Regions from separate parts of the Bacillus sp. LQ01 genome, predicted to be linked through region 3. Evidence: riboswitches for the same ligand, from Rfam matches in the RefSeq annotation. Region 3 holds a riboswitch; each other region holds the start of a gene.
What was found. Region 3 has a riboswitch for thiamine pyrophosphate ahead of AC22L0_RS24020 (MTH1187 family thiamine-binding protein). Riboswitches for the same ligand answer to the same signal wherever they lie in the genome.
Positions count from the first base shown of each region.

Region 1: it holds a riboswitch for thiamine pyrophosphate, as region 3 does, so the genes downstream of both, tenA (thiaminase II) here and AC22L0_RS24020 (MTH1187 family thiamine-binding protein) in region 3, are expected to answer to the same signal.
Region 2: it holds a riboswitch for thiamine pyrophosphate, as region 3 does, so the genes downstream of both, thiC (phosphomethylpyrimidine synthase ThiC) here and AC22L0_RS24020 (MTH1187 family thiamine-binding protein) in region 3, are expected to answer to the same signal.

Region 1 covers NZ_JBYEZL010000001.1:1,414-12,286, forward strand. Annotated here, with positions in the region: gene AC22L0_RS00065 (CBS domain-containing protein) at 1-268, shown strand, start outside; gene AC22L0_RS00070 (DUF3965 domain-containing protein) at 590-1,741, shown strand; gene AC22L0_RS00075 (hypothetical protein) at 1,982-2,320, opposite strand; gene AC22L0_RS00080 (SH3 domain-containing protein) at 2,326-3,480, opposite strand; TPP riboswitch at 3,750-3,861, shown strand; TPP riboswitch at 3,922-4,025, shown strand; gene tenA (thiaminase II) at 4,111-4,806, shown strand; gene AC22L0_RS00090 (ABC transporter ATP-binding protein) at 4,775-5,524, shown strand; gene AC22L0_RS00095 (ABC transporter permease) at 5,524-6,276, shown strand; gene AC22L0_RS00100 (ABC transporter substrate-binding protein) at 6,273-7,274, shown strand; gene tenI (thiazole tautomerase TenI) at 7,285-7,905, shown strand; gene thiO (glycine oxidase ThiO) at 7,898-9,007, shown strand; gene thiS (sulfur carrier protein ThiS) at 9,023-9,226, shown strand; gene thiG (thiazole synthase) at 9,229-9,999, shown strand; gene thiF (thiazole biosynthesis adenylyltransferase ThiF) at 9,992-10,873, shown strand, end outside.
Region 2 covers NZ_JBYEZL010000003.1:283,234-294,106, forward strand. Annotated here, with positions in the region: gene AC22L0_RS22115 (hypothetical protein) at 1-916, opposite strand, end outside; gene AC22L0_RS22120 (hypothetical protein) at 1,008-1,157, opposite strand; gene cydA (cytochrome ubiquinol oxidase subunit I) at 1,413-2,768, shown strand; gene AC22L0_RS22130 (cytochrome d ubiquinol oxidase subunit II) at 2,761-3,786, shown strand; gene AC22L0_RS22135 (arsenic transporter) at 4,217-5,575, shown strand; gene thiC (phosphomethylpyrimidine synthase ThiC) at 5,677-7,437, opposite strand; TPP riboswitch at 7,550-7,665, opposite strand; gene lldP (L-lactate permease) at 7,737-9,398, opposite strand; gene AC22L0_RS22150 (magnetosome magnetite crystal formation protein family) at 9,694-10,011, shown strand; gene AC22L0_RS22155 (metal-binding protein) at 10,083-10,574, opposite strand; gene AC22L0_RS22160 (YkvA family protein) at 10,625-10,873, opposite strand, start outside.
Region 3 covers NZ_JBYEZL010000004.1:113,485-124,357, forward strand. Annotated here, with positions in the region: gene AC22L0_RS24015 (non-ribosomal peptide synthetase family protein) at 1-1,780, shown strand, start outside; TPP riboswitch at 1,833-1,934, shown strand; gene AC22L0_RS24020 (MTH1187 family thiamine-binding protein) at 2,036-2,356, shown strand; gene AC22L0_RS24025 (ABC transporter permease) at 2,328-3,101, shown strand; gene AC22L0_RS24030 (ABC transporter substrate-binding protein) at 3,098-4,096, shown strand; gene AC22L0_RS24035 (ABC transporter ATP-binding protein) at 4,093-4,842, shown strand; gene AC22L0_RS24040 (glycosyl hydrolase family 18 protein) at 5,477-7,501, opposite strand; gene AC22L0_RS24045 (DnaJ family domain-containing protein) at 7,873-8,244, shown strand; gene AC22L0_RS24050 (thioredoxin family protein) at 8,255-8,569, shown strand; gene AC22L0_RS24055 (hypothetical protein) at 8,583-8,828, shown strand; gene AC22L0_RS24060 (hypothetical protein) at 8,954-9,097, shown strand; gene AC22L0_RS24065 (TetR/AcrR family transcriptional regulator) at 9,178-9,759, shown strand; gene AC22L0_RS24070 (MFS transporter) at 9,826-10,873, shown strand, end outside.

The DNA of each region.
Region 1 (10,873 bases), on a different contig from region 3:
TGATTTAGTCGTTCGAGGGATTGCTGAAAAACATCCTGGATCTAATAAAATTACAAATGTAATGACAACAAATATTATCTCAGTTTCTCCAAATGATTCTATTGAAAAAGCTACAGAGCTAATGGCACAGCATCAAATTAGACGATTACCAGTAGTTGATAGTGGTCAACTTATTGGCATGTTAGCACTAGGAGATTTAGCTATAAGGGAATCAGCAGATGATCAAGCTGGATTTGCCTTGAGTGAAATCTCAGAGCGTACAGAGTAAATTGAAACTTTAATTAACCGAGAGTTTAATGGTCACTCATAAAGAGCTAAATTATATATAAATTTCAGATACATTATTCTAGCATATATGGATTAAACTAATATGTTAGCGTGATGTATCTGAGACATTATATAATAAGGATACGGTTAATAATTTCGACATTTTTTTAAAATTTGTTATTCTTAATTTTTAATAAGAGAAAAGATGATATACTGATAGATATAAGTATTATGATAGATTTTGAATATAACAATATTAATTTTTAGTGGTGCGATAATAAATTAATATTTCCTACATAGATGAAAAGGGAAGGGGAATTATATGAAGGCTGTACAGGGCGATCCAAATTGGAATTTGGTTACAGATACATATATAGAACCAAATAATTTCGCTGAATTATTTTCTTTGCTTGTACCTTGTCACCCAAAAGGTGAGGGGAAAGAACGAACTATATTAGTATGGAAAGAAAAAGAATTTTATAAAGAAGAAAATTTAGCGGCATTTATCGTATATGGCATGAATAAAGCAAAGAAATTACCGCAGTTTCATAAAGATGAAATTCCAACTTTAGTGCGTATTCTTCGCTTATGCCAAGAGATTGGTTGGTATGAAGAGGCAAATGATTTTATGATAGCGCAAGGATTAGCTGAGTTTGTTCATACTTCATTGGAATATGAAACATGGGATCTTTTGACGCAATCAGTTGCTTTAAATTATTTAATTATTAAATATCGTATAGGTGAATTGACAGATAGGGATATTGAAATTTGGGATAGAGTTAAATTTAATGAGAAGTGTATAACCGATTGTAAACATTTATTATCTCATAAAGAAGTATTGGAATTTACATTCTTTTATATGTGCAAGAGAGCGAAATCATTATCAAAAGAGCAATTAAATAGTGATATGATGAGTTTAGCAATGTATTGTAATACTTTTGTATATGATTTGTATACACATGATTTATTACGGAAATATCGTAAGTGTACAGATTTCCTATCATATTATGGACCTAGTCAGGCAGTTTTAGCATGTCAAAGAGCTGTATTATCTCAAATTTCCGATCGCTTAGACCCATTAAAGACAACACATGTAGATGATTATTTATATGTGATGAAAGAAATGATGGAGCATATGACGATAGGAGTAATGGATCGATATGGTCATTTTATTGGAAAGCTACTATCTTATGTGCCATTTTTCGAAATGATACAAGTTCCACAGCATGCATATTATTGTGAAGAATTACTGTATATTTGTAAGGGCATTGAATATAAAGAAGAAACACTACGCAATTATATATTTATACAATTACATGATTGTTTACCATCATTCTTTAGGCTATTTCTTAAAAATAAGCGTTACGCAACGATTCATGATATTCTTTTCTATTGGTGCGATGACGAACAACGAATGAGCTTAGAGAAAAAATATAATCTGAGCTTTATTTATGAAAAATATGCTTGTGGATAAACAATATTTTCGATATGAAAAATTAATATAAATTAAAAAGGATCTCCAGTTTATGTGAGATCCTTTTTTGTTAGTAAAACAAGGAGAAAGTGATTAAGACAAGAAAAAACATTCCATATAGGAGAAGTTGTTCAGTATAACTTCCTTGTATACCAAAAAAAGTATTGGCTTTCTTATACAAATTCAATATGTATTTTATTGGAGTATCTTTGAAAGATTGGTACACAGTGTCTCCTCTTTCTAAGCTTCTTGTTCTTGTTTTTGTTTTTGGTTATAAGGGACATTAATATATCTAGCTACAAATAATAAAACAGCCATAAAGAATACTGGAAATACAGTAGATAAATAAAAGCCATTACTAATTATATTTGTTATGAGAGCACTCAAAAGAAAAATAGCATTATAAATATGGGCAATTTTTTGTTTTAGTTGCACTTGAAATGATTCCATCATAATTTCTAATGCAACAAAAGCAATAATAATAGATAAAAATACAATGTTTGTATTGTAAATGATTAAACAACAGATTAAACCTAAAAAGGCTACGTATTCAATTATAAGAGGTATATTGCGTGGCATACAATTTACCTAACTAAATATGGCAGTGGATTTACTGCATTTGTTTTTTCAAAATTCCATTCTCCATTATGTAATTCAAAATGAAGATGCTGCCCGTATGAATGACCTGTGTTTCCCATATGACCTATTAATTGTCCAGTTTGTACTTGATCACCAGCTTGTACAGTGCGATCCTTCATATGAGCATAAACAGTTGTATATAATTTCCCATTGATTTGATGCGCAATGAAAACAACATTGCCATAGCTAGCTGAATAATAAGATTTCACAACTTTACCTGCAGCAGCAGCTTGGATAGAGACGTTTCCTGGAGCGGCAATATCTATACCATAATGCATTTGTTCCCAGCGTATATCAAAGGTTGAGCTAATTCTTCCTTGAGCAGGGAATTTGAAAGCAGCTGGAATTGATGAAGGTTGATCTGTTTTAGCTTGTGGTTGATTTTGTACTACATAGTGTTTTGCTACATATCCGTATCCTGTGCCAAAACGAATTTTATACCAAGTTCCTACAGTTTCTACTACTTGTACTTGTGTACCGTTTTGTAATGAACCGAGTAGAGGGCTACTTGTACTAGCGTTGCTACGTACATTTAGATTAGGTGTTGCAACAGTATATTTTGTATTATTTTGAACGGTGATTCCTTTTACTAAGGGTTGTGAACCATTAGAGATGAATGCTTTTTGTACGTAACCTGTTTGGCCATTATGCGATATTTTATACCATTCGCCTTGATCTTCTTGAATGGTAATAAACTTGCCATTTGGTAATACATCTAAAATGGAAGATTCTAAATTAGGTTCAGAGCGAACGTTTAATGCATTAGCATTAACGATGTATTGATCATTAGAATGAAGTTTGTTTTTTAGTAAAATAGCATCTTTTTGTACATAACCTACTTTATTATGAACAGATACTTTATACCACTCATTAGTTGTTTCAAGGATGTTCACTTTTGTATTAAAGCGAATTGTATCAATTGATGTGCTTTTTACGTTATCTTCTGTATGTAATGCTACTTGATCGACTTTGACATACCCAGTTTTAATATTAGATAATTGTTCAGCGTTTGCTTTTTGTACATTTGTTTCACCCATAGAAGGAAGTAAAGAAGCAATCGCTACAGTAGTTGCTGTTAAAGCAGTAGCTTTCATATTCATGGAATAGAGACCTCCTCTAGTTGTATAGTTGTAATTTTATTATAGTATAAAGATATAATATAGTGGGTGTATTCACATAAATGTAATATGAAATCAATATAAAAATAAATTTTTTGAGGATAATGATTCCTTCTTATGCAATTAATTGGGGTTTTATTTTCTAAAATAGAATGTATGTATTGTATAAATTTGATATTCTGTTAATAATTAAGAAAATTAAAAAAGTTGATGATGTCTTATTAGGGTGTTATACTGACAGTGATAATTATATAGTTTGCTAGGAGAGCTGGTGTTGCCAGCTGAGAGTAGGCCGTAAGCCTTTGATCCTTTTTATTACCTGATCTAGATTATGCTAGCGTAGGGAAGCAATTCGGACACTAACAATGAGTCCCCGTTTCTTTGCGTATAGAAACGGGGCTTTTTTATTTGAAAATTTCATATTGAAACCACTAGGGGTGCTTGATTTGCTGAGAGAGGAATAATCCTTAACCCTTACAACACCTGATCTAGGTAATACTAGCGAAGGGAAGTGGAACATCGAATAAATGTATAACTTTATTTGCTGTAACCACTTCTTATATATAGAAGTGGTTTTTTATTTAGATACATATATTGAAAGGGGATAGAGAAATGAAATTTTGCGATAGATTATTAGAAACTGTGCAACCGGTTTGGGAGATGAGTCATAATCATCCGTTTGTAGTAGGTATGGGAGATGGCACGTTAGAAAAAGATAAATTCCAGTATTATATTATTCAAGATTATTTATATCTGCTAGATTATGCAAAGTTATATGCGATTGGTGTTGTAAAAGCAACGAATCCACAAGTAATGGGAAAGTTCGCTGAACAAATTGATGGAATATTAAATGGCGAAATGACAATCCATAAACAATATGCAAAAAGACTTGGAATTTCTATAGAGGAGATAGAGTCTGCGAAACCATCTGCTAAAAATTTAGCTTATACAAATTACATGATGTCTGTATCTCAAAATGGCACACTTGCGGAATTAATAGCAGCGCTTCTTCCATGTATGTGGAGCTATTGGGAAATTGGAAAGCGTTTAAATGATATTCCTGGAGCAAGAGATCATGAGTTTTTTGGTGAGTGGATTCAAGGATATAGTTCGGGAGAATACGGTAATCTGTGTATTTGGTTAATAGATTTATTAAATGAAATGGCAGTGGGAAAGTCTGAGACAGAACTAGAAAGATTAGAGGAGATTTTCTTATATTCCAGTCGATTTGAATATTTATTCTGGGATATGTCCTATCGTAAGGAGATGTGGGGATTTGAGGAGCAAGAACATACTACAGTTTCATAATGTTTCTTTTCATTACGATGAGAAACCAATCATCCATGAATTAAATGCTTCTATACATGAGAAAGAGTTTGTCAGTATTATCGGACCGAGTGGATGTGGGAAAAGTACTTTATTTCGCCTTATTACAGGTCTAGAAAAGGTAAGTACTGGACAGATAGAACTGACAGAAACAAAGCACCATCCTGTAGGATATATGCCGCAAAAAGATATGCTTTTGCCGTGGAGAACAATTATTGAGAATGCTGCCCTGCCGCTAGAGTGCCAAGGTGTACAGAAGAAAGAAGCACAAGTAAAGGCAAAGGAACTGTTACATAAATTTGGTTTGCAAGGGTATGAGAAAAAATATCCGAAAGATTTATCTGGTGGTATGAGACAACGTGTATCTTTTATTCGAACTTTATTAACAGGCGGGGAAATATTGCTGTTAGATGAACCATTTAGTGCGTTGGATGCTTTAACGAAGACCTCTTTGCAAGAATGGTTGTTTGAACAATGGCAAGAGTGGGAAAAAACAATTTTATTCATTACTCATGATGTTGAAGAAGCGTTATTTCTTTCAAACCGAGTTTTAGTAGTGGAACAGCAGCCGATAACGACTTTGACTGAGCGGACTGTACCGCTTGATCATAACAGAACACGAAAAGATTTATATAAACCGGAAGTATTAGCGCTGAAAGATGAGCTTCTTAGTATGTTACAAAGGCAGGTACTTGTGTGATGAACCGATTGAAAGAATTAGTTCCTGCTATTACACTTTCTAGTATTTTACTAGCTGTGTGGGAAATAGGAGCAAGAATTGTAGATGAGATGTACATTTTACCGTCACCTTCTGCGATTGTAATGAAGATATGGAAACTAAAAGACATATTATTTACAGTTCATTTACCTGCAACGTTATACGTCGTTTTAATAGGTGTTGTTATCTCTATCGTATTAGGTGTAGGGCTAGCGATGTTAATGAATGCGAGTACATGGATGGAGAGAGCATTTTATCCATTATTAGTTGCTTCACAAACGATTCCGATTACTGCGCTTGCTCCGCTATTTGTTTTATGGTTTGGATACACAATTTGGAGTAAGGTTGTTGTCACAGTTTTAATTACGTTTTTCCCAATTGCGGTCAATACGTATGATGGACTGCGTAGTACGAAAAAAGAATGGGAGGAGCTCTTAGTTACATATGGAGCAACAAAAAGAGATATTTTTCTTAAATTAAAGTTGCCGTCTGCTCTTCCTTATTTTTTCTCAGCTTTACAAATTGCAGTTCCGCTTAGTGTTATCGGAGCAGCAATTGGAGAATGGCTCGGTGCACAAGCTGGGCTTGGATATTTCAGTAAGAGAATGATGACGCAGTTAGATGGAGCTGGCGTATTTGCACCTATTGTATTGTTATCATTATTAGCTATTTTCTTCGTCGTAATTATTTCCATATTAGAAAAGAAATTCATTAGTTGGAGGAAGTATTCATGAAATTTTTAAAGCGCATCTTTGTGTTTACATTATTAATTGCAATAATTGCAGGATGTTCGAGTAATTCAGCATCAGACAAAAGTAAAAAAGAGAAAGAAATAACAGTCATGTTAGATTGGTATCCAAATGCGGTACATAGCTTTATCTATGCAGCAATTGAAAAAGGATACTTTAAAGAAGAAGGTGTAAAGGTAAATATTAAATTCCCTTCTAATCCGACTGATCCATTAACGCTGGCAGCAGCAGGGAAGGTAACAGTTGGCTTGTATTATCAGCCAGATGTTGTTATGGCGAGAGCGAATGAGCAAATTCCAGTGAAATCAATTGGAGCTGTCGTACGTTCACCATTAAATCATGTTGTATCACTGAAATCAGCGGGCATTCAATCACCGAAAGATTTAGAAGGAAAAACAGTAGGATACTCTGGAACACCTTTAAGTGAGATGTATTTAAAAACGATGGTAAAAGAAGCTGGTGGTAATCCTGATACAGTGAAAGTAGTTGATGTTGGATTTGATTTAGTACCAGCATTAATTACGAAGAAAGTAGATGCGGTAACAGGGGCATACATTAACCATGAAGTACCTGTTATGCGTCATGAAGGCCATGAACCAGCGTACTTTAATCCAGCTGATTACGGAGTACCAAACTACCATGAGCTTGTGTTTGTAACAGGTGATAAAACGTTGAAAAAAGATAAAGAAGCGTTGCAAGCTTTCTTACGTGGTACGAAAAAGGGCTATGATTTCATGAAGAAAAACCCAGATGAAGCATTGAATATTTTATTAAATCATCAAGAAAAAGAAAACTTCCCACTTGTGCCAGAAGTTGAAAAGGAAAGTATGAAAATTTTATTAGAGAAGATGGAAACGAAAGATGAGCCATTCTTATCAGATTCAAAAGAATCTTGGGAGAAACAAAATAAGTGGCTGAAGAACAAAGGAATGACGAAAGAAACCGTCCCAGCCGATGAACTATTCGAAAATATTTTAAAGTAGACGAATGAATATGAAAAATGAGCTCCACGTAATCTCAAATGGCCATATGCCATTCGAAGAGTTAGTGAATGTAGCGATGCAAATTGAGAGTGAGATTGATTATTTGCATATTCGTGAGCGTGAGAAGAGTACGAAGGAATTATATGAAGGTGTGGAAAGTCTATTAATGGAGGGCTTTCCGGCTTCTAAAATTGTCATAAACGATCGAATTGATATTGCAATTTTATTAAATATACCTCGTGTTCAACTAGGATATCGAAGTACAGATGTAAAGTCAGTGAAAGAAAAGTTTTCGTATTTGCATGTCGGTTATTCTGTGCATTCGCTAGATGAAGCAATAGTAGCTTTTAAAAATGGAGCGGATTCACTCGTTTATGGCCATGTATTTCCGACAGATTGTAAAAAAGGTGTGCCAGCGAGAGGGCTTGAAGAAATTTCAGACATTGCAAGGTGTTTATCTATACCGATTACAGCAATTGGAGGAATTACCCCAGAAAACACAGTGGATGTTCTTACTAACGGTGTAAGTGGTATAGCAGTTATGTCTGGAATTGTAAGTAGTAGTAACCCGTATAGCAAAGCGAAATCTTATAAGGAATCAATAAGAAAGTGGGCGGAAAAACATGTGTGAGAAGTATGATGTAGCGATTATTGGTGGTGGTGTAATTGGCAGTTCAGTTGCACATTTTCTAGCAGAAAGAGGACATAAAGTAGCGATTGTGGAGAAGCGAAGTATTGCATCGGAAGCTTCCAAAGCAGCTGCTGGTTTACTTGGTGTTCAGGCAGAATGGGATGCGTATGATCCGCTATTTGAACTTGCTAGAGAAAGCCGAGCTATATTTCCACAACTTGCAGCAGTTTTACGTGAAAAGACGGGTGTTGATATTGGATATGAAGAAAAAGGAATTTATCGTATTGCTCAAAATGAAGATGAGAAGGAAAGAATTCTTCACATTATGGATTGGCAGCAGAAAACAGGTGAAGATTCTTATTTTCTAACGGGAGACCATGTGCGGGAAAAAGAGCCATATCTATCTGAATCTATTATAGGAGCAGTATATTATCCGAAAGACGGTCATGTTATTGCACCAGAGCTTACGAAAGCATTCGCACATTCTGCGGCAATTTCCGGTGCTGATATATATGAACAGACAGAAGTATTTGATATCCGTATTGAAAATAATAAAGTGACTGGAGTTATTACAAGTGAAGGTATTGTCACATGTGAGAAAGTCGTTATTGCAGGAGGTTCATGGAGCACGAAGTTACTCAGTTATTTTCACCGCGATTGGGGTACATATCCAGTTAAAGGAGAAGTGGTTGCGGTAAGAAGTAGAAAACAACTTTTAAAAGCACCTATTTTTCAAGAAAGATTTTACATTACTCCAAAGCGCGGTGGACGTTACGTAATTGGGGCAACAATGAAGCCACATACGTTCAATAAAACTGTGCAGCCAGAAAGTATAACTTCTATATTAGAGCGTGCTTATACAATATTGCCAGCTTTAAAAGAAGCAGAATGGGAAAGCACATGGGCAGGATTAAGACCACAATCGAATCATGAAGCTCCTTATATGGGAGAGCATGAAGAAATAAAAGGTTTATATGCTTGCACGGGCCATTATCGAAATGGTATTTTATTAAGTCCTGTTTCTGGCCAATATATGGCTGATTTAATAGAAGGAAAGCAAGAGAATCATTTGCTAGATTCATTGCTTTCTAGAAGAGTTTAGAAAGGGGATGGAAGTTTGAACTTAAAAATTAATGGTAACCAAATTGAAGTGCCATCGAGTGTAAAAACAGTAGCTGAGCTACTTACACATTTAGAGCTAGATAACAGAATTGTTGTAGTAGAGCGTAATAAAGATATTTTACAAAAAGATGATCATACAGATACATCTGTTTTTGATGGAGACCAAATTGAGATTGTAACTTTCGTAGGAGGCGGTTGATTATGTTAAACATTGGACCATTTTCATTTCATTCTAGACTTTTATTAGGAACAGGTAAATTCCCTGATTTTGACGTGCAGCAAAAGGCAATTGACGTTTCTGAAGCTGAAATTTTAACGTTTGCAGTACGTCGTATGGATATCTTTGATGCAAAGCAACCTAATTTATTAGAGAAACTTGATGTGAAAAAATATACGTTATTACCAAATACAGCAGGGGCAAAAAACGCTGAAGAGGCTGTTCGTATTGCAAAATTAGCAAAAGCCTCTGGGCTTTGTGACATGATAAAGGTAGAAGTTATTGGTGATGATAGAACGTTATTACCTGATCCGGTAGAAACGTTAAAGGCATCTGAAATGTTACTAGAAGAAGGATTTATCGTACTTCCGTATACATCTGATGATGTTGTATTAGCACGTAAATTACAAGAGCTTGGCGTGCATGCGATTATGCCAGGAGCATCTCCAATCGGATCAGGACTTGGTATTGTAAATCCATTAAATTTGAGCTTCATTATTGAACAAGCGACAGTACCAGTTATCGTTGATGCCGGTATTGGTAGTCCAGCTGATGCAGCATTTGCAATGGAATTAGGAGCAGATGGCGTGTTATTAAATACAGCTGTATCAGGAGCAAAAGATCCTATTAAAATGGCAAAAGCAATGAAATTAAGTATTGAAGCAGGCCGTTTAGGATTTGAAGCAGGTCGTATTGCACGTAAGCGTTGTGCAACTGCAAGTAGTCCTTTAGAAGGAATGAGCGTAGTTGAATAATCGATATTCTCGCCAAGAACTATTTTCTCCAATTGGAGAAGAAGGACAGCAAAAGATAAGAGAAAAGCATGTGCTTATTATCGGTGCAGGTGCATTAGGTAGTGCAAATGCAGAGATGTTTGTAAGAGCAGGTGTTGGCAAGATAACAATTGTTGACCGTGATTATGTAGATTGGAGTAATTTACAAAGACAACAATTGTATGCAGAGAGCGACGTAAAGAATAATCTTCCAAAAGCTATAGCGGCTAAAAAACGTTTAGAAGAGATTAATAGCGATGTAACAATAGAAGCTCTCGTTCAAGATGTAACAGCTGAAGAGCTAGAAGAACTTGTTATAAATGTTGATGTAATTATTGATGCGACTGATAATTTCGAAACGCGCTTTATTGTAAATGATATAGCACAAAAATATTCTATTCCATGGATTTACGGTGCATGTGTAGGTAGTTACGGTCTTTCTTACACAATCCTTCCTAGTAAAACACCATGTTTATCATGTTTATTACAGTCGATTCCGCTTGGCGGGGCAACATGTGATACAGCGGGTATTATATCACCTGCTGTATCTCTTGTCGTTTCTCATCAAGTAACAGAAGCTCTTAAACTGTTAGTAGAAGATTACGAATCACTTCGAGATGGGCTTGTATCGTTTGATATGTGGAAGAATGAGTATTCATGTATGAATGTGCAAAAGCTTCGCCAGCATAATTGTCCTTCATGCGGAGAGAATGCATTATATCCGTATTTAAATAAAGAGAACACATCAAAAACAGCAGTTTTATGCGGGCGAAATACAGTTCAAATTAGACCACCTCATAAAGATAAAATAAATTTTGAACAATATAAAGAGTTGTTGGAAGGTCGTGTGAATGAT
Region 2 (10,873 bases), on a different contig from region 3:
CACCTGTTTGTAGTACGTACAAAATCGTTAATCCGTATGCGGCTGGCGATTCATAATTCACAGTTTGTTTTCCCGTTTCTAAATTGTAACGACCGTATAGCTTTCCATCCTCCTGGAATTTCTTCTTTATAAATTCCAAATAAGCAGTTGATGAAAGACCACCTAAACTTCGATGATATGCAACGTATGATTGGTCAATAAGATTCACTTCTTTATCGTACGTAAATGTACCATCTTCTTTATACTCTTTCGGGAATGCCCAGCCATGCCTTGGATAGTCCGCTAAAAATTGAACGACTTCCTGATATTGCTGAGCAGAAACTTTGTCGTACTTCTTCATATAGGAGAATGCACGTGGATTTATGTATGATGTTGTTACAAAATTATTTTGTTTCCCTGCATCTGCATCATAATAATCAACATAATAATTATCTTTTTTATTATAACGAAGTACAGCATCACTTAATTGATCGGCAAGGTTTTTATAACGCTCTTCCTTATACATTTCATAAGCACGATATAATTGTTCTATAATACGAAGATCATCTATAAGTGCATTTGTAGCTGACTGCCTCTCTCCCTTTTCAGAGAGTTTCCATAAAACGATATGATTCTTATATACGAAATTATCTTGAATAACCTTTACTTGCTCATCAAATAACGCCTGATCATCTTTATCAAGTGTATATTGTAACCATAATCCCGCTGATTCTGATAAAGCTTCACGTCCCTTGGCTTCACCCGTACCTGCCTTAGTATCTACTAAACGATACGTGGCAAGAGTTCCATTGTCATTCACCATATGTCTTAAAATAAAATTTTCTGTACGGTTTCCTTGTAAAGCTGACCAAAATACAATTCCACCTAAAGCGATTAAGAAGATAACTCCAATCCCTATATATAAACGTTTACGCAATCTTTTCACCTCCCTAGTAAGGCTAACCTTAATTTTATCAGAACATACATAAATTTAAAAAAGACAATCCACTAGATTGTCTCCCCCATTTCTATCCCTCGTAAACCTCTTTAGAAGGTTTATATAGCGATTGTACAAGCCGATCATATTCACGACGTGTAATCTCTTTATTATATAGCTTCAATAATAAATCTCTATGCTCTTTTGAAAATGCCATCTTTTTAATGACTTCAGGATACATAAAACACCCTCTCCATTTCACATAAACTTCTTCTTTTCTAAAAATAGAACTTATGTTCGCATAAAAGATTATAAAAGATTCCTGTAAAAAAAACAAACAAAACATGAGAAACTATTTATTTCTTTCTATTCAAAATATTACAACATTATATTATCATATTCACTTTTTAAATACATATATATTTTTGGTAGTTTTTTTGAATAAATCTTCCAATTCAATCAGAAAATAATGGCAAAAAAGAAGAGGAGTTTACATATGGATACGGTAACATTAGCAAGAGCATTTTTTGGTTCTTCATTAGCATTCCACATTATTTTTGCAACACTTGGCGTCGGACTTTCATTGATGATTTTTATAAGCGAAATACTCTATCACTGGAAGAAAGACTCCGACTATGCCATTATGGCGAAAAGATGGACAAAGGCGTTTGCTATTCTTCTCGGTGTAGCAATTCCAACTGGAACAATTGTTGGTGTGCAAATCTCACTTCTTTGGCCTGGTTTCGCCAAAATTGTTGGGCAAGTTATTTCTGTTCCCTTCCAAATTGAGATTTTCGCCTTCTTTTTGGAGGCTTTATTCATGTCGATTTACGTATATGCAGCTGATAAACTTCCTCCATTTATGAGATTAATCTCGCTATTTTTCGTCATGCTTGGTGCCACGGCATCCGCCGTGCTTATTACATCAGCAAATACATGGATGAATACACCAGCAGGCTTTTCAATGAATCCAGATGGATCTGTTTTTAACGTTGATCCGTGGAAAGCTTTCTTTAATCCAAGTTTTGGCACAAGTGCATTTCATGTCGTTATTACGGCTTATGCAACTGGTGCGGCTGTCATTGCTTCTATTGCTGGATTTAAATTATTGAAGAAAAATTTAAGTACACGTGAAATTGCTTATCATAAAAAAGGGCTGCTATTAGGGCTTGTCGTTACATTTATTACAGGCGCTACGATGTGGCTTTCAGGACATGAATCAGCGATTGCCTTACATAAACACTCACCTGAAAAACTTGCATCTGCTGAAGCTTTATTTGAAACGACATCACACGCACCGCTATCCATTGGCGGAGTTGTGGATCCTAATACACTTGAACTAAACTATGCACTTGAAATTCCAAACATGCTTAGCTTATTAGTAGGACTAGACCCTAGCACTGTCGTAAAAGGACTAAACGAATTCCCACAAGAAACATGGCCACCATTTTATACACATACACTATTCAACTTAATGGTAGGAACTGCTGCGTTTACCTTTGCTGTTGCAACAATTGCACTCTTATATTGGTATTTCGTGTACCGAAAAAAAGGAACAGAACTACCGAAGTGGCTACTTTGGGGGGCTGCCGCATGCGGACCAATTATGATGCTCGGTATTGAATTCGGATGGATTTTCAGTTGTAGCGGTCGTCAACCATGGACAATTTATGGTATGCAACGTACCGTCGATGCATCTACACGCGCCGATTTCGTCGGTCCTTTATTTGTTTTGTTCATCATTTTGTATATTGGACTCGCTATTTTAACAGTCATTGTTCTACGGACATTCTTTAGAAGACATCCATTAAAGAATGATTTACAACACCAAGGAGGCGATTCTCATGTATGAGGAAAGTATTGCAATCATCATCTTATGGGCCCTTATTTTCGTATACAGTATACTAGGGTCCATTGATTTTGGCGCTGGTTTTTGGGGCATGGTATACGCAAAACATCCGACGCTCGCTGCTAAACTTGCGAATCGGTACTTATCACCAACTTGGGAAGTAACAAATACGTTTCTCGTTTTCGTCGTTGTCGCATTTCTCGGCTTCTTTCCGAAAGCGGCCTTTACTCTTGCGACAGTAATGTTCGTACCAGTTATGTTAATTTTAGTGCTCATTGCAGTACGTAGTACATTTATGGTATTTGCTTACTCCTTGCCAAAATACCAATACCTTCTTCGGGTTATTTCAGGTATTACTGGTCTATTAATTCCAGCACTATTAATTACCGTTTTACCCGTTACAGAGGGAGCCTATATTACAATGTCTGAAGGAAAGGAAGTACTCCTATATGGAAAACTTCTTTCTAGCCCAGTTATCTACTGTTATATGCTCTTCGGACTAACTTCTGAACTATTTCTCTCCTCTCTCTTTCTTGCTGATTTTTCGAGAGAACAAAGTTCAGAAGATACGTATAGAATTTATAGAAGAAATGCTATCATCCTTGGTCCTGCAACGCTCGTTACGGCAATTATTGCCCTCGTTGTAATGGATCCAGAAACACATTGGGTTATGCAAGGATTAATAAAGCAATTCCCGTGGTTTACAGTTTCTATTGTTTTATTCGTTATCGGATACTCGTCCCTTTGGTGGACAAACAAAAAGTACAATACACTAGGATACCCTCGCATTGCCGTTTTAGCTGTCGTCGCTCAATATGCATTTGCAAGCTATGCTTACGGGGTCGCGCATTTACCGTATATTATTTATCCTGACGTAACTGTATTTACAAGCTTTACAACGAAAGAAACGTTCTATGCACTGCTCATTCTATACGCGATTGGGATTGCAATTTTATTACCAGGATTTATTTTCTTCTGGAACTTATTCTTGAAGGATCGTACTTTTTTGAAGGAAAAATAATATAGCATTGGAGTCTGTTCCAAAAGGCATTTTGGGATAGACTCCTTTTGTCGTGTTTTGTCGATAAGTCGATATATTTTAAAAATCGCTGATATATTTTGAGTTGCGCCGATATATTTCAATAATCGCTGATATATTTTAACTTGCGCCGATATATCTCAATAATCGCTGATATATTTTAACTTGCGCCAATATATCTCAATAATCGCCCATATAAATTTCATTTACTATCTTACTGCCCAATAATTTATAGACTCCTCTCATAATAGTTATTTCACTATTCGTGACACTTGTCCTTTAGCATGAAAAACACATATTCGGTTCATCTCGTTATACGTCTAGTTCTTCTTATTTTTTGCTGAATATACTATCAATATAAACTTGAGACAAGCTACATCTGTTCAAGGGAAAATAGAAAGGTAGGCAAAATATGAGCATTGAAATATGGATTACTATTATTGTATTTTTCTTAACGATGATCGTTATCTTTTGGCGACCTCGCGGCTTAAATGAGGCATGGCCAGCAGCAATCGGAGCTGGTATCATCATAATTACTGGACTTGTATCAAAACCAGACATCATGGATATTATAAGTAAAATTGGCGGTGCTTCCATAACAATATTAGCAACTATTGTTATGGCAGTTATATTAGAAAGCTTCGGCTTCTTCCATTGGTCCGCAGCGAAACTGGCAAATCTAGCGAAAGGTTCTGGACGCCGTCTATACTGGTATATTCAATTATTATGTTTTCTTATGACTCTTTTATTTAATAACGACGGTAGTATTTTAATTACAACTCCCATTTTAATTCTTCTTCTAAAAAACCTTCAATTAAAACCACATCAACAAATTCCTTATTTATTAAGTGGTGCTTTAATCGCTACGGCATCTAGTGCACCAATTGGTGTAAGTAATATCGTAAATTTAATCGCATTAAACATCGTCCATATGACTCTTTATATGCATACCGCTATGATGTTTGTACCTGCAACATTAGGCTTATTATTTATGTCATGGCTCATGTATACAGTTTTGAAGAAAAAACTTCCGAAAAAATTACCTGTTTCTTCATATGATATTGAAGAAATTTTCTTCACGAAAAACTTCCATCCACTAAAAGGAAATAATTCTGTCGATACGAAACAAAAACGGACAAGATTCATGTTAAAAGTATTAGGTTTCGTCTTCCTGATGCGCTGTCTTCTATTCGTTGCATCCTTCTTATCCATCCCAATTGAAATCGTTGCAGTACTTGGTTCACTCGTTCTTCTCATTTGGAGATGGTACTACTTACGAACAAATCCTGTCGACATTTTGAAAAAGACACCGTGGCACATTTTAATTTTCGCCTTCTCTATGTACGTCATTATTTACGGACTACACAACGCAGGATTAACAGCTGCACTTGTACAATGGCTCGAGCCAGTTGTGAATCAGCATCTACTCTATGCTAGCTTTGCAATGGGCGGACTTGTATCCATCCTCTCTAACGTCTTCAATAACCATCCTGCCCTTATGATTGGTACAATCACATTAACAGAAATGGGACTAGATCCAGTCACATTAAAAACTATCTATCTTGCAAACATCATTGGTAGTGACATCGGTTCACTATTACTACCAATTGGTACGCTAGCTTCACTCATTTGGATGTATATTCTGAAACAAAACAAAATTAAAGTAAAATGGAAAGACTATTTAAGTGTATCCCTTATCGTTATCCCGCTCACAACAGTCGTCACACTATTCCTCTTATTCTACTGGGTACATCTCTTCTTCGCCTTATAAACAACAGAAGCCCCATTTGCTACCGTCTTAGCAAATGGGGCTTCTTCTATAATAAAGTTAGGTACTACAGTGTGATCAATCAAGTAAAGAGGTGTAACATGTTATTGATATAAATGACTACCAGCTTCTTTAAATTCTTCTGCTTTCTCTTTCATTCCTTTTTCAATTGCTTCTGTCGTTTCTAAATCATTTTCTTTTGCATATTCACGAATATCATGTGAAATTCTCATACTACAAAACTTCGGTCCACACATTGAACAGAAGTGAGCTGTCTTTGCCCCTTCTGCAGGCAACGTTTCATCATGATATTCCATCGCACGTTCAGGATCTAAAGATAAATTAAATTGATCGCGCCAACGGAATTCGAAGCGTGCTTTTGAAAGTGCATCATCACGCTGATGAGCCGTTTTATGTCCTTTCGCAAGATCAGCCGCATGCGCTGCAATTTTGTACGTAATAACACCCGTGCGTACATCATCTTTGTTTGGCAAACCTAAATGTTCTTTCGGCGTTACATAACAAAGCATCGCTGTTCCAAACCAGCCAATCATCGCAGCTCCAATTGCAGATGTAATATGGTCATAACCTGGTGCAATATCTGTCGTTAGTGGCCCAAGTGTGTAAAACGGCGCGCCCTGACAAATATCAAGCTCTTTCTCCATATTCTCTTTAATTAAGTGCATCGGTACGTGTCCAGGTCCTTCAATCATAACTTGCACATCATGTTTCCAAGCAATTTTTGTTAATTCACCAAGTGTTTCAAGCTCGGAAAACTGTGCTTCGTCATTTGCATCTGCAATAGACCCTGGACGTAATCCATCTCCAAGAGAGAACGAAACATCGTACTGCTTCATAATTTCACAAATCTCTTCAAAGTGAGTATATAGGAAGTTTTCTTTATGATGGAATAAACACCACTGCGCCATAATCGAACCACCGCGCGAAACGATACCTGTCGTACGCTTTGCCGTGATTGGAATATAACGAAGCAATACACCAGCGTGAATCGTAAAGTAATCAACGCCTTGCTCCGCCTGCTCAATTAACGTATCACGATATACTTCCCACGTTAAATCTTCTGCAATTCCGTTTACTTTTTCCAGCGCTTGATAGATCGGTACAGTTCCAACTGGTACAGGCGCGTTACGAATAATCCACTCACGCGTCGTATGAATATTTTTACCTGTAGATAAATCCATAATCGTATCCGCACCCCAGCGCGTTGCCCATGTCATCTTCTCTACTTCTTCTGCAATCGAAGAAGATACAGCTGAGTTTCCGATATTCGCGTTTACCTTCACATGAAAATTACGCCCGATGATCATCGGTTCAGCTTCTGGATGATTAATATTCGCTGGTAAAATAGCGCGGCCTTCTGCGATTTCCTTACGAACAAACTCCGGCTCTACCCCTTCACGAATCGCAACGTATTCCATCTCAGACGTAATAATGCCATTACGTGCATAGTGCATTTGCGTAACATTTGCACCTTGCTTTGCTCTAAGTGGCTGGCGATCCATTTGCGGGAAAACAGGTGTATGCTTCGAAGCTACTTTCACACCGTCATCCTCTGGTTTCACTTCACGCCCTTCGTATGCTTCTACATCACCACGCCCCATAATCCAAGAGTGGCGCGGCGTTGGAATTCCTTTTTCCAACTCGACCTTATACGCAGGATCTGTATAAGGACCGCTCGTATCATACACACGGATTGGTGGATTTGGGACACCATTCGTTTCGCTTTGTTCAATCTCACGCATCGGCACTTTCATACCTTCTCGTGGTCCATCCACATATACTTTCTTACTCCCTGGTAAACTCGATTTCAATTCAATTTGCTCAGCTGAAACAGATTGTTTCATAAATTTTGTTGCCCCCCTGTTCGTGACAAGGACGAGATATGGCCAGCGCATGCCAAAATAAAAAGAGCCAGGTCCATAAAAAAATAAGGACCTGGCTCATAAAGACATCATTATGTAAAGCCGTTAACTTCCCTACGCTGGTACGAGCCAGATCAGGTCCAAAGGGTTAAGAAGTTCACGCGCTTCTCTCTCAGCCTACGCATACGTTAGGCACCCCTAGTTTATCACTGATTTAATTTTCAATACTTTCCCATCATACACGATAATCTGAAAAATGAAAAGTTTATTTCTTTTGCTATTTACGGAATCATCCAAGTTAAATAATATGCCTGAACATAAGTCATAATCCCCACAATTATGACGAAGAACAAGCTATGTTTCACTGTAAAACGGAACAAATCCGATTCTTTTCCAGCAAGACCAACTGCTGCACAAGCGATTGCAATCGACTGCGGGGAAATCATTTTCCCTGTTACACCGCCTGTTGTATTTGCTGCAACAAGAAGCACTTCAGATACGCCGACTTGCTGCGCTGTAATGGCTTGTAAATTTGAGAACAGTGCATTCGCAGACGTATCAGACCCTGTTAGGAATACGCCAATCCAGCCTAAGAATGGTGAGAAGAACGGGAATAGTCCGCCAGTTCCGGCTAATGCTAACGCTAACGTAGAAGATAGACCAGAATAGTTTGCGATAAATGCAAACCCTAGTACAAATCCGATAGATAGAATTGGCATTTTTAATTCGCTTAACGTTTCTTTAAATGTCACTACTGCATCTTTTACATTCATTTTCAAAATAAACATGGAAATGATACAAGCAATTAAAATCGCTGTTCCAGTTGCCGATAATACATCAAACTTCAGAATTGCCTCGTAAGGCGTTGGTTTATTTACAATTGGCTCTGCTTTCATTACTAAATTATGCAGACCTGGAATTTCAAACTTAAATACAAGACTTTCTAAAGCCCCTCCTGGAGCGAATAATGCCTTAAAGAAACTTTGGCTCCAAATGACTACCATAACCGTTAATACGATAAATGGAGACCATGCTTTCACTACTTTTCCAAACGTTAATTTCGGCATCGATGCCGCTGTCGTTGTTACTGCTACTTCACTATTTGCTTGCCCGGATTGATAAATTTCTTTCGGCTGCCAAACTTTTAAGAACAGTGCTAAACTAATTAAACTTACAAGTGCCGATGTAATATCCGGAAGTTCCGGTCCTAAAAATGTCGCTGTAATGAACTGCGTAATCGCAAATGAACTACCCGCTACAAGTAACGCAGGCCACGTTTGTCTTATACCTTTAAATCCATCCATTAAAAATACGATAAAGAATGGAACAAATAATGATAGGAACGGTAATTGATGCCCAGCCATTTGTCCAATTTTATGTGGATCAATACCTGTTACTTGTCCAGCAACTGTAATCGGAATTCCCATCGCTCCGAACGCCACTGGTGCAGTATTTGCAATCAAACAAAGACCTGCTGCGTATAAAGGATTTAACCCAAGACCCGCAAGAAGCGCTGCTGTAATCGCTACTGGTGCCCCAAATCCTGCCGCTCCTTCTAAAAATGCTCCAAATGAAAATCCAATTAAAATAACGAGTAGACGATGATCGTTCGTAATCGATAATACCGATGCACGAATCACATCAAATTGACCTGTTTTCACAGAAATTTTATATAAAAATACGGACATAATGATAATCCAAGCAATTGGCCATAACCCATACAAAAAACCGTACCCGGTTGCTGCCATTGCCATCGTGAACGGCATTTTATAAGCGAATAACGCTACTAAAACTGTAAGTACAACTGTAATAAATCCTGCCACATACCCCTTCATGCGGAAAACTGCTAAAGCTAAGAAAAAAAAGATAATCGGAATAAGTGCGACCGCTGCCGAAATCCAAATGTTTCCGAATGGATCATAAACTTGTGTCCATGTGTTCATTGTTCTCTCCCCCTAAAGAATCCCCTTTTAAATAGAATAACCTCATCAATAGACTATCAGGTCATCATACCTTTAAGCCTAAAATAAAAAAACGTTTAAGAAAACGTTTTCAACAACTTTCATTTATACTGTACCATAACAATTTCTATTAAAAAAGATTTTTTTGAAAATTTTATTATTTAACAGAAAATCTTACAAAATCGTCACGTTCTTGTAATGTTCATCGATAGGAAGTTTGCTAAAATTATTGCATAATAATAGTATAACAACAGAAATTATTCATGAGGTGATATATATGAACGGAAATAAAATATTAGCTGCGTTATCATACTTTAGTGTACTATTTGCCCCTATCTTATTCCCTATTATCGTTTGGATCGTGGGAGACGCTGAAACAAAACCACATGCAAAACGTGCTCTATGGACACACATCATTCCAAGTATCGCTACATTCATTGGCGTAACTATTCTAGGAATTATGGGTCTTGGATCTGATCAACCAGATGTAACACTTGGAATTGGATCAATGATTGTCTTAGCTATTTGCGGAATCATCAGCTTATACTACTTCATCTGGAACATTGTAAAAGGAATTAAAGTGCTGAAAGCTTAATTTTAAACAAATGTTTGTTTAAAAAGGGCCCCTTGCAATTTGCAAGGGGCCCTTTTCCTAATTCGTTCACTTTATCTTCTGCGTTTCTTCTTTTTTCTCATCATTTTCTTTCGGCGCGTATTCACTTTATCCGCTATAATGTGGAGCGTACTTGCCACAACAATTCCCATTAAGAACGTTACAATTTCAACCTCATGCTTCTTCGCAATTTCTATTAAATTACCATCCAGTGCGATTACATTTAATAGTAATAAAAATGGAGAAAAGACGATTAACATGTACGCAATACGAATTACATCACCAAGTATAATCGTATGTGTAAAGAAAGATCGATGCGGCATTACTTTCTTATAAGGATACCAAAATATACGTAAGAAACCCCATTTGTTATAAGCATTACTGTACGTATCTAAATCTGGTGTTAAAAATGAAGTACCTACTAAAAAACCAATCGCAAAAGTTAATAAAAAATCAAAATTTGTTAATCCATACGAAAAGAGCAAAAACAAAACAACCGGAAGGGATATTAAGTTAATTTTCGTATGCGTTCTTCCTGATGGCATAATGCACTTCCTCGCTTACGTTCGTCCTGTCACCTTATGACAGGTTTCACCTATTGACCTAATTTCTGATCGATAAATGTTGTGTCTATATCCGAACCAAACCATTCTGCCAACTTCACTCGTGCCTTATCTTTCACATCTTCATTGACGTATAACGACACCTGTATTAGTGCGGCCGTTAACGCCCCCAAATCATCCGTATAGCCAATTCCAGCAATGAAATCTGGAATCGCATCAATCGGTGCAATAAAATAAGCAAGTGCTCCAATTACAATAATTTTCACTCGTTTTGGAACATC
Region 3 (10,873 bases):
GTTGCTAGAGGATGGAAATATAGAGTTTTTACATCGGAAAGATGATCAAGTAAAAATTAGAGGACATCGTATTGAACTAGGAGAAATCCAAAGTAAAATTTCTCAAAATCATAATATAAAAGAAAATGCTGTTTTTGCTAAGAAGAGTAAGGAAGGTAGCCAATATTTAATCGCGTTCTATACAACTTTAAATAAAAAAGAAATACCAGAATTAGTTTATCAGTTACAAGAGCAATTACCAGATTATATGGTGCCATCTAAACTAATTTATATTAATGAATTACCACTTACACCTAATAAAAAGATTGATGTTAAGAAGTTAGCTCAGTTAGAAGAAAAGTATGAACCGGTTCGGCTACAAGAATATGTTGCACCTTCTAATAAAGCAGAAAAACAAATAGCGAACGCCTGGGCGGAAGTATTAGGAATTTCAAAAGTTGGAGTGCATGATGATTTCTTTACAATTGGTGGACATTCATTAAAAGTATTACGAGTCTTAACATTGTTAAAAGAAGATTTCTCACATTTAACAATTCAAGATTTCTTTAAAGAAAGAACGATATATGGATTAGCTCGAATTGAGCGAGAAGTAAAAGTAGAGAAAGAAGAAGTATTTCGTGAATATAAAGTGATTCACGAGCCAGATACTATCACGTATGCAAACGTTTTGGAAGAAACCCAGATTTCAAATGTCTTTTTAACAGGAGCTACTGGTTATTTAGGATCACACATATTATATGAATTGTTGAGAGATACATCTGCTACTATTTATTGTTTAGTAAGACCAACCAAAGATGTGCAGCAAAGAATTATAGATACATTAACAGGCTACTTTAATGATATATGTGAAGAATGGTTACAGCGTATACAGGCCGTAGCTGGTGATCTGGGAGAAGAGTATCTTGGGATGAGCGAAGAAGAATTTATGTTCATCAGTTCTAAGATGGATACGATAATTCATTGCGGTGCAGATGTAAGACATTTTGGAGATGTAAAACAATTTGAAAATATAAATGTCCAAGGAACTAGCCGTATGCTAGCATTAGCGGAGAAAGGTGCTACATTCCATTTTATTTCTACAATTGGTATCCCGTTAGAATTAGCGGTAGATCAATGGGATACATACATGAAAACTGGTGATTTTAATTACAGTGTAGACTTAGAGAATGTATATTCAAATAGTAAACTACAAGCGGAAAACATTGTTCGTGAAGCAATGAAAAATGGTTTGCGCGGAAATATTTATCGTGCAGGTAATTTAGCATGTCATTCAGAAACAGGTTCGTTCCAACAAAATATTGAAGGAAACGCATTTTATCGTCTTATTAAAACAATGCTATTAATTGGGAAAGCACCAAATGTGAAGTGGAAAGTTGATTTCACACCAATTGATTTTGCTAGTAAATCAATTGTATCGTATTTACAAGATGCGCAAATTGTAGGAGAGACGTTACATATTTGTCATCCACATCAAATTGAGTTTGAACAATTTATACAGCTAATTGGAGAGTGTGGATACAATCTTGAAATGGTTCCACTTTCAGAATATGTAAATACCGGACTTGCATTAGCGAAGGGAAATGAAGTAATAGCAGAGTTAATTGCTTCTCAAGTTGCAGGAGATGGAGCACAGCAATCTGAAATTGTAATGGGTACACGTAGAACGAATGAATGGATTAAGAAAAAAGAATTGATAGTACCAGCAATTAATAAAGAATTTATACAGCAGTTATTAGCTCATGGTGAAAAAGTTGGTTATTTTCCAAAAATAATGAAATGATTATGCATGCTTTTGTTTGTTCAATAAAATAAATCATGCTACAATGAAAACGAATTAAGGACCGGGGAGCCAATTGGCTGAGAGGATGTAAGTAAACATCGACCCTCAACCTGATCTGGATAATGCCAGCGTAGGGAGTTACTTAAAGTGATGTAGCATATGTTATTCTGTAATAACTTGCATACAAGGCTTTCCTACGCAGTAGGAAAGCCTTTTCTTATTTTTGAAATTTAATTTTATAAGGGGGATTTTATTATGTCACAACAAGTTACAATGTCATTTTCAGTAGTACCACAAGCGAAAACGAAAGATGTATATTCTGTTGTCGATAAAGCAATTGAAGTTGTGCAACAATCGGGAGTTCGTTATGAAGTAGGGGCAATGGAAACAACTTTGGAAGGAGAATTAGATGTACTTCTTGATGTCGTTAAACGTGCGCAACAAGCTTGCGTCGATGCTGGAGCAGAAGAAGTGATTACTTCTATTAAAATCCATTATCGTCCAAGCACTGGTGTAACGATAGATGAAAAGGTTTGGAAGTACCGTGATGAATATGCAAAACCAGAAGCAATCTAAACTTATTACAACTATTTGGCTTATCCTTCTCATTGCGATATGGGAAGGATCTGTTTCATTATTTAAAATCGAACCGTGGATTTTACCAAAGCCTTCTGCCATTGTTCAAGAATTAATTGGGATGAAAGATTTACTATTACCAAATACGATGCAAACACTGCAGGAAGTTATAATTGGACTATTCTTTGCAATTTTATTGGGGACGAGCATCGCAATTATTATGGATGTTATACCGTTATTTCGTATTTTAATAAATCCATTGCTCGTTATTTCGCAAACAATTCCAATTGTTGTACTTGCACCGCTATTTATTATTTGGTTTGGATATGGGATGTTGCCGAAAGTAATGGTCGTAATACTCGTTTGTTTCTTCCCAATTGCGCTTAGTATTTTAGAAGGTTTTCAAACAGTAGATAAAAATATGCTGAAACTGTTACAAACAATGAAGGCGACGAAATGGCAAGTTTACCAGAAGGTAAAATTTCCAGCAGTGCTCCCATACTTTTTCTCAGGTTTAAAAATTGCAGTTACATATAGCGTAATGGGGGCAATTATCGGAGAATGGCTCGGTGCAAGTGAAGGATTAGGCGTTATGCTTACGAGGGCTACAAAATCCTTTTTGACTGCCCGAGTATTTGGTGTTGCAGCAATCATCGTTATGGTGACATTATGCCTGTATTTTATCGTAGAGTTTATGGCAAGAATAACAGCACCATGGATATATAGAAAGGACGGCAGAAAATGAAAAAAGGTTTGAAAGTTATGTTAGCTGCCTTAGTAGCGGTAGGTGTGGCTGGATGTAATCCGGCGAAGAAAGAAGAAAGTGCAAGTAAAGATCAAAAAGTAAAAGTAGTATTAGATTGGTTTCCAAATACGAATCATACTGGCTTGTATGTAGCGAAAACGAAAGATTATTACAAAAAGCAAGGATTAGATGTAGAAATTATTCAACCAGGTGACAATGTAACAGCAGAGCAAATGATAGCATCAGGAAAAGCAGACTTCGCAATAAGTGCACAAGAAAATGTAACGTTAGCTCGTGTAGAAGGAATTCCTGTTGTATCTGTAGGAGCGATTATTCAGCATAACACTTCAGCGTTTGCATCGCTTAAGAAAGACAATATGACGTCACCGAAAGATTTTGAAGGTAAACGTTACGGCGGCTGGGGAGGACCAGCAGAAGAAGCGACATTAAAGACGATTATGGATAAACATCAAGCTGATTTTAATAAAGTTGAAAAAATCATCTTAGGACAAACAGATTTCTTTAAATCAATTGGCCGTGATGCAGATTTCGAATGGATTTATTACGGTTGGGATGGTATTGAAGCGAAGCGTCAAGGAAAAGAGTTAAATACGATTATGGTGAAGGACTTAGATCCAGCGCTTGATTTCTATAGTCCTGTTATTATTACGAGTGAAAAACATACGAAGCAAGATAAAGACTTTGTGAAAAAGTTTATGAGTGCAACGACAGAAGGTTATAATTTTGCAATTAAGGAACCGAAAGAGGCTGCTGATATTTTAATTAAAGCTGTTCCAGATGTGAATAAAGATTTAGTTCAAGAAAGCCAAAAATGGTTAAGTACGAAGTATCAAGATGATGCTAAAGCATGGGGAGTACAGAAGGAAGAAATTTGGACGAATTACATGAATTTCTTATATGACAACAAAGTTATTAAAAAGAAAATCGATGTAAAAGATGCTTTTACAAATGAATTCCTTCCAAGTGAAAAATGAGCGGATTACAAATAAAAAATATAGTGAAATCTTTCGACGGAAAGAATGTATTAGAGAATATTAGTGCCTCTATACAAGAGGGAGAGTTTGTTTCCTTTGTAGGACCGAGTGGTTGCGGGAAAAGCACATTATTAAACATGATTGCAAATGTTGAAAAACCAACAAGCGGGAACGTAACGTATAACGATAAGCAAGTACAAGAGCAAGATGTTGTTAGTTATATGCCACAACAAGATTTATTACTACCGTGGCGATCAGCTTTGCAAAATATCGTTCTTCCGTTAGAAATTGAAGGAAAGCCGAAAAAACAAAGGCTGACAGAAGGAATGGAAGCATTAAAGCAGTTCGAACTAGATGAATATGCAAACCATTATCCAGATGAATTGTCTGGTGGTATGCGTCAAAGAATTAGTTTTCTGCGCACATATTTATGTGAAAAGCCAATTATGCTGCTTGATGAGCCTTTTGGTAAATTAGATGCATTTACAAAAATGGAAGTACATAGCTGGCTTTTAAACTCTTGGCATCAAGAGAAGCAAACAATCGTTATGGTTACACATGACTTAGATGAGGCAATCTTGCTTTCAGATCGCGTATTTATTTTATCTCAAAGACCAGCGTCAATAGTTGGCGAGGTACAAGTGAAATTACCTAGGCCGAGAACGATGGATATGTTAACATCACTCGAATTAAAAAAGGATAAAGAAGAGATTTTAAGTGTGTTAGCTCCTTATATGAAAAAATAGAAAAAGCTGATGTTTTAATTTTAGACGAACGGACTAATCATTTGGATGTAGAAACTAAGATGGCTTTACAGGAAGCGTTACAACAATACAAAGGAACGGTTTTAATTGTCTCACATGAACCTTCTTTCTATGAATCGTAGATAACAAAATTATGAAATATAGAAGAATGGAATACTCAACAATATGAATAAAGAAAAGGCATTAGCTTTTATGAGCTAATGCCTTTTCTTTGTGATTAACATGATTTTCGAGAACTCTTACATGAGAATTGTATGAAGAAGCACTCTTATGGTGCGCTTATAAGCGTGCTTTTTCTTTTGTTATATTTATAATACGAAAGCCTTTCCCTAACAGGTGACTATCTTTCTTTATATATATAGATAGTTCAAAATGGAATAAAAATAATTCCTTTATGTAAAGGATAATATGGATATTATAGGAAGACAATAGAAATTAAAGGAAATTCATGTAAAATTCAAATGAACTTCATATAAACTTCATATTAGAAATTAAATATAATTATAATAGGTTATCGTGATATTTTTGATTTTTCATAAAATTAAAAGTTTGAATTTAGGAGGTATTGCTCAAACCTAAATTCAAACTTTATTGAAGTAATTAATGGATATTACGTCTAGTTTTCGCTAATGACGGCATTTAAAAGTTCGGCAGGATTACCTGTTCCTGCACCGCCAATTGTAATAGATCCACCAGGAGGAATTTCACCATTCCATCCTGCGTTCGTAATTACATAATGATTATTTGTTTTACTACTAATTTTAGAATCCCAAACTTGTGTTAAATTGCCGCTATAATCAAATTCTAATTTCCAATTTTTAATAGGAGTCGTTCCATTATTTTTGATTATAATCGAGAAGTTATAACCGCTGCCCCAATTCGAAGTGACTGAAAATGTAGCAGTACCATTTCCATCAGGAGGTGTCGTATTAGCTTCATCCGTTTTGACAGTAAGAGCGGTAGGTTGTGATTTATTTCCAGCAGCATCTTTGGCAATTACCGAAAATTTGTATTCCGTATTAGGTTTTAAGTTTTTAATTGTAATGCTATTTGTTGTTGTACTCCATTTCTCTTCTCCAGCAGTAATTTCATATTCCGTAACTCCTACGTTATCAGTAGATACAGTCCAGTTTAATTGAACTGAGTTTGAATTTTTATTCGTAACTACAATGTTTTTAACATTCGTTGGTGGCTCAGTATCTTTTTGACTAATAGGTCCACCAAGTAATTCTTTTACTAGCGTATCAAGTAATTTTGGACCACTGCAACTATATTTTGGACTTGTACGGCAATCTCCGCTTAGTTCCCAAAACATTGCTCCACTTAAACCTTTCGTCTTTATATAGTCTGTTTTGTATTTCATAGATTCATTGTCATCGTAGCTAATAAATGTGCCTGTAGTTGCATTATATAAGTAAGGTACTTTAGCTGTGTCATTCCAGTAGCGTACAAAACCATTTTTATTAACGTAATTGGCTGCTAAATCGCCGTAATCATACACACCTGTGTCACCGGTAGAGTAATCATCCCAAGTACCTTTAGAAGCAAGTTGCCCATCACTACCTGGTTTGCAAGGTTGATATTGTCCGTTATTTTCTTTGCCACAACTTTTCCAGCCACGTCCGTAAAAGGGTACGCCTAATACTAGTTTATCGACTGGAACACCTTCATTTGTATAAACATTTATAGCACCATCTACGTAAAAATTCGTATTTGCTGCTGGGTCATTTGGATCCTTATATAGAGCTGCATTATGATTAGAAGTAGCTTCCCATCCGCCGTGGAAATCATATGTCATAATATTAATCCAATCGAGTATTTGAGAAATTTTCTTTAGTTCTGTATGATCAGCGTAGCGTTGACTTGCACCTGAAGCGATTGTTAGTAAATATTGTTTGCCATCTTCAGCACCTGCTTTATTCAAAGCATTTCGGACGTCTTGAAGAAGGAGAGTGAAATTTTGTTTATCTTCAGGACGATAACTACCACCAGGAATCGTTTCAACGCCCGGATATTCCCAGTCTAAATCTACGCCATCAAACCCATATGCGCGAAGAAAAGCTACTGTAGATTCAGCAAATACTTTTCTTGTTTTTTCATCAGCGGCCATATCAGAAAAGCGGTTAGACCAAGTCCAGCCACCAACGGAAATAATTGTTTTTAAGTGAGGATATTTAGCTTTTAATCGTTTTAGTTCCCCGAAATTTCCGCAACGGGCATATTTATCGCAATCTTCCCAAGTTGTCCCTGAGCCAGGATACGATTTGGTAACATCAGCCCATGGTTCACCGAGTACAAGAGTACCATTAGGAACCTCTTTATTTTGCAATGGTACACCAGATTCTTTACAGTTCCACGTTTGTTTATTTGGATTATCAGGATGAGTAGAAGGGTTTCCATGTTTTCCATTCCAACAAATATCCGCGAAAGCATAGTTAAGGTGAGTAAGTTTTGATGCATCAATGTCAGCAACTTGATAATTACGTCCGTAAACGCCCCACGAAGGAAAGTACCCAACAATTTTTTGACTTTGCTTTGGTGAATCTGCTAATGCGAGATTTGGAGTAATAAAATTTGTGAGAAAAAGAGGTAAGAAAAGTAGTAGGGATAGTAATAGCAGTGTGAATTTTTGAGACCTCATAGCCATTTCTCCTTTCAAAATAAAAGATATATTTAAAGGCATACGCCAATAAATCAAAATGAATCTAGACGTGTGAAACGTCTAGATAAAATGATCAGACATCACGAAGTCTATACAAGGGAGCTGGGGGTGATTAAATCGTAACAAATGTAAGATTTAGTGTAAACGCTTTATTAAGTTAAAAAAGACTTTCTCAATACAAAAAGGCTTGAATACAAACTATATATGAAAACGAAAGATTGGTATGGGAGGAAAAAGCTTATTATAAATAAATTTGAGAAAAAATTGTATGGAGCCAATTATTAAAGACGTAGAAAGATAAGGAAATATCATGTAAAATAATAGTAAAAATATGTAAAGGAGGGAATGGTGTGGATGTGTTTTTGAACATTGCTGAAGAAAAAATTCGACAAGCAATACGGAATGGTGATCTTGATTATCTTCCGGGAAAAGGAAAACCACTACAATTAGAAGATCTTTCAATGGTACCTCCAGAACTTAGAATGAGTTATAAAATTTTAAAAAATGCGGGAATGATTCCACCAGAAATGGAACTACAAAAAGATATATTAAAAATAGAGGATCTAATTGCTTGCTGTTATGATGAAGAAGAGAGAAAGAGATTACGAGAAGAGTTAACAGCAAAAACGCTTCGTTTTCAGCAGGTAATGGAAAAGAGAAAGATTAAAGATAGTTCAGCTTTTCGTATGTATCAAGACAAAGTATTTCGTAAATTACGCTAAGAGGGATAAGATGACTACATTTAAAACGATAGAAGAATTAGCGACCTATATCGAAGAACAACAATTGGTACTTCTGTTTATTAAAACGGAAAATTGTGGTGTTTGTGATGTTATGCTAAGAAAAGTAAATTGCGTATTAGAGAATTATGATTACGTAGAGAAAATAGAGATATTACTACAAGACATGCAGGAGATTGCGGGGCGATATGGAGTATTTACAGGGCCAACAATTTTATTATTTCATAATGGAAAAGAAATTCTTCGTGAATCACGCTTCATTTCACTTGAAAATTTAGAGAGAACCATTCAATTATTCGAGGAATAAGGGAGGCTTTTAAATGGAATTTATTATTGTCATACTATTATTTGTTGTAGTTGGAACAATCGTAACAGCAGTTCGATCGAACAAAAAGAAGGTAAATCTTACAAAACAAAATAACATTCATAATTCATCTAACAGCTCATCACCATTATTTTTCTTTGCTGGATCTGATAATGATAGCTCGCATGATGGCGGCTCACATGATTGTGGAGGATCTTTTGGGGGAGATAGCGGAGGAAGCTGTGGTGGCGGTGGTGATTGATAAAAATGCGCCTTATATAGGCGTATTTCTTTTTAAACAAACGTTTGATTAGTCGGCTTACATATGCATAAACACAGTTAAACAAACGTTTGTTTAATATTTTTAACATACTAAGGGGAATGGAAATGAAAAGGGAACCGAAAGTGAAAAATAAGGGGAAAGTAGTGTTATTTTTATTAGCTGCAGGAGGCGTATTTCTTGTTAAATTAGCATTTAAATTTGGAACCATACATATGATTCGAACTTGGTTTGAAAGTACGTTTTCTTAAATAAGGAATATAGCCTCTTGCGATAGAGGTTTTTGATTTGTTATTATTAGACTGAACGGTCGGTTTAAAGAGGTGTGAATATGAGAAGAAGCGCAGAAGAGATAAAGAAAGAAATTGCATATAAAGCAGAAAGTCTATTTTCACAGAAGGGCTACGCAGCTACATCTATGGAAGAGATTTGTGAAATTACAGAGCGAAGTAAAGGAAGTATTTATTATCACTTTAAAAGTAAAGAAGAATTATTTTTATTTGTAGTGAAACAGCATACGTATGATTGGATTGAAAAATGGAATGAAAAAGAGAAGTTGTATAGCACTAGTACTGAAAAACTATATGGTCTCGCGGAATATCATGTAGAGGACATACAGCAACCAATTTCAAATGCAATAGAGGAATTCTCTATGAGCCAAGTTGTAAGTAAAGAGATTCTGGATGAACTGTTAGCTTTAACTAGAGAATCATATGTTATGTTTGAGAAATTAATTGAAGTAGGTATACAGTCTGGAGAGTTCCGTGAAGATAATACTCGTGATCTTATGTATATTGTAAACGGATTATTATCAGGACTTGGAGTGCTTTACTACGAATTAGATTATAAAGAGCTGAAACGTATTTATAAAAAGGCAATAGATGTATTGTTAAAAGGAATGGCAGCTGAATAATAGGTCAGTTGCTTTTCTTACAAAATAAATTAGACCGAACGGTCGGTTTATGAAAGGGGAATGAAAATGAACGCTTTATTTAAAAACCGAGCATTTATGCTCGTTATGGCGTCTGATATTTTACAACAATTTGCAATTTGGATCAGAAATATGGCTCTTTTGTATTTTATAATGGAGCGAACGAATAATGATCCAGTTTCTGTTTCGTTGTTATCAGTTATGGAATATGCACCTATTTTTATTTTCTCGTTTATCGGTGGTGCGCTAGCTGATCGCTGGAATCCGAAAAGAACAATGGTCGCTGGAGATGTATTAAGTGTACTGTCTATTATAGGAATTGTCTTGTTGTTAAAGCTGGATTATTGGCAGGCTATATTTTTTGCAACACTCATTTCCGCGATTGTAGGTCAGTTTTCTCAGCCCTCATCTTCGCGTATATTTAAGCGCTATGTAAAAGAAGGAGAGGTAGCAAATGCGATTGCATTTAACCAAACATTACAGTCATTATTTCTGATTTTTGGACCAGTGGTGGGATCGCTTGTGTATACACAACTTGGTTTATTTACATCACTATATAGCTTAATCATTTTATTTTTGTTATCTGCTATCGCCCTTTCATTCTTACCAAAATGGGTTGAAAAAGAGCAGGTGGCGAGAGACTCATTAAAAAATGATATAAAAGAAGGTTGGAAGTATGTTCTTCATACGAAAAATTTACGTATGATTACGATCACTTTTACAATTATGGGTTTAGCTGTTGGATTAACGAATCCATTAGAAGTATTCCTTGTAATTGAACGTTTAGGTATGGAAAAAGAAGCTGTTCAATATTTAGCGGCAGCTGACGGAATAGGTATGTTACTCGGTGGTATTGTTGCTGCAGTTTTCGCTTCAAAAGTGAATCCGAAAAAGATGTTTGTATTCGGTATGGGTATATTAGCCCTTTCATTTTTAGTAGAAGGGCTATCTACATCATTTTGGATTACTAGTTTCATGAGATTTGGAACAGGTATTTGTTTAGCTTGTGTTAATATTGTTGTCGGTACGCTTATGATTCAACTTGTACCAGAAAATATGGTTGGAAGAGTAAATGGAACGATTTTACCACTGTTTA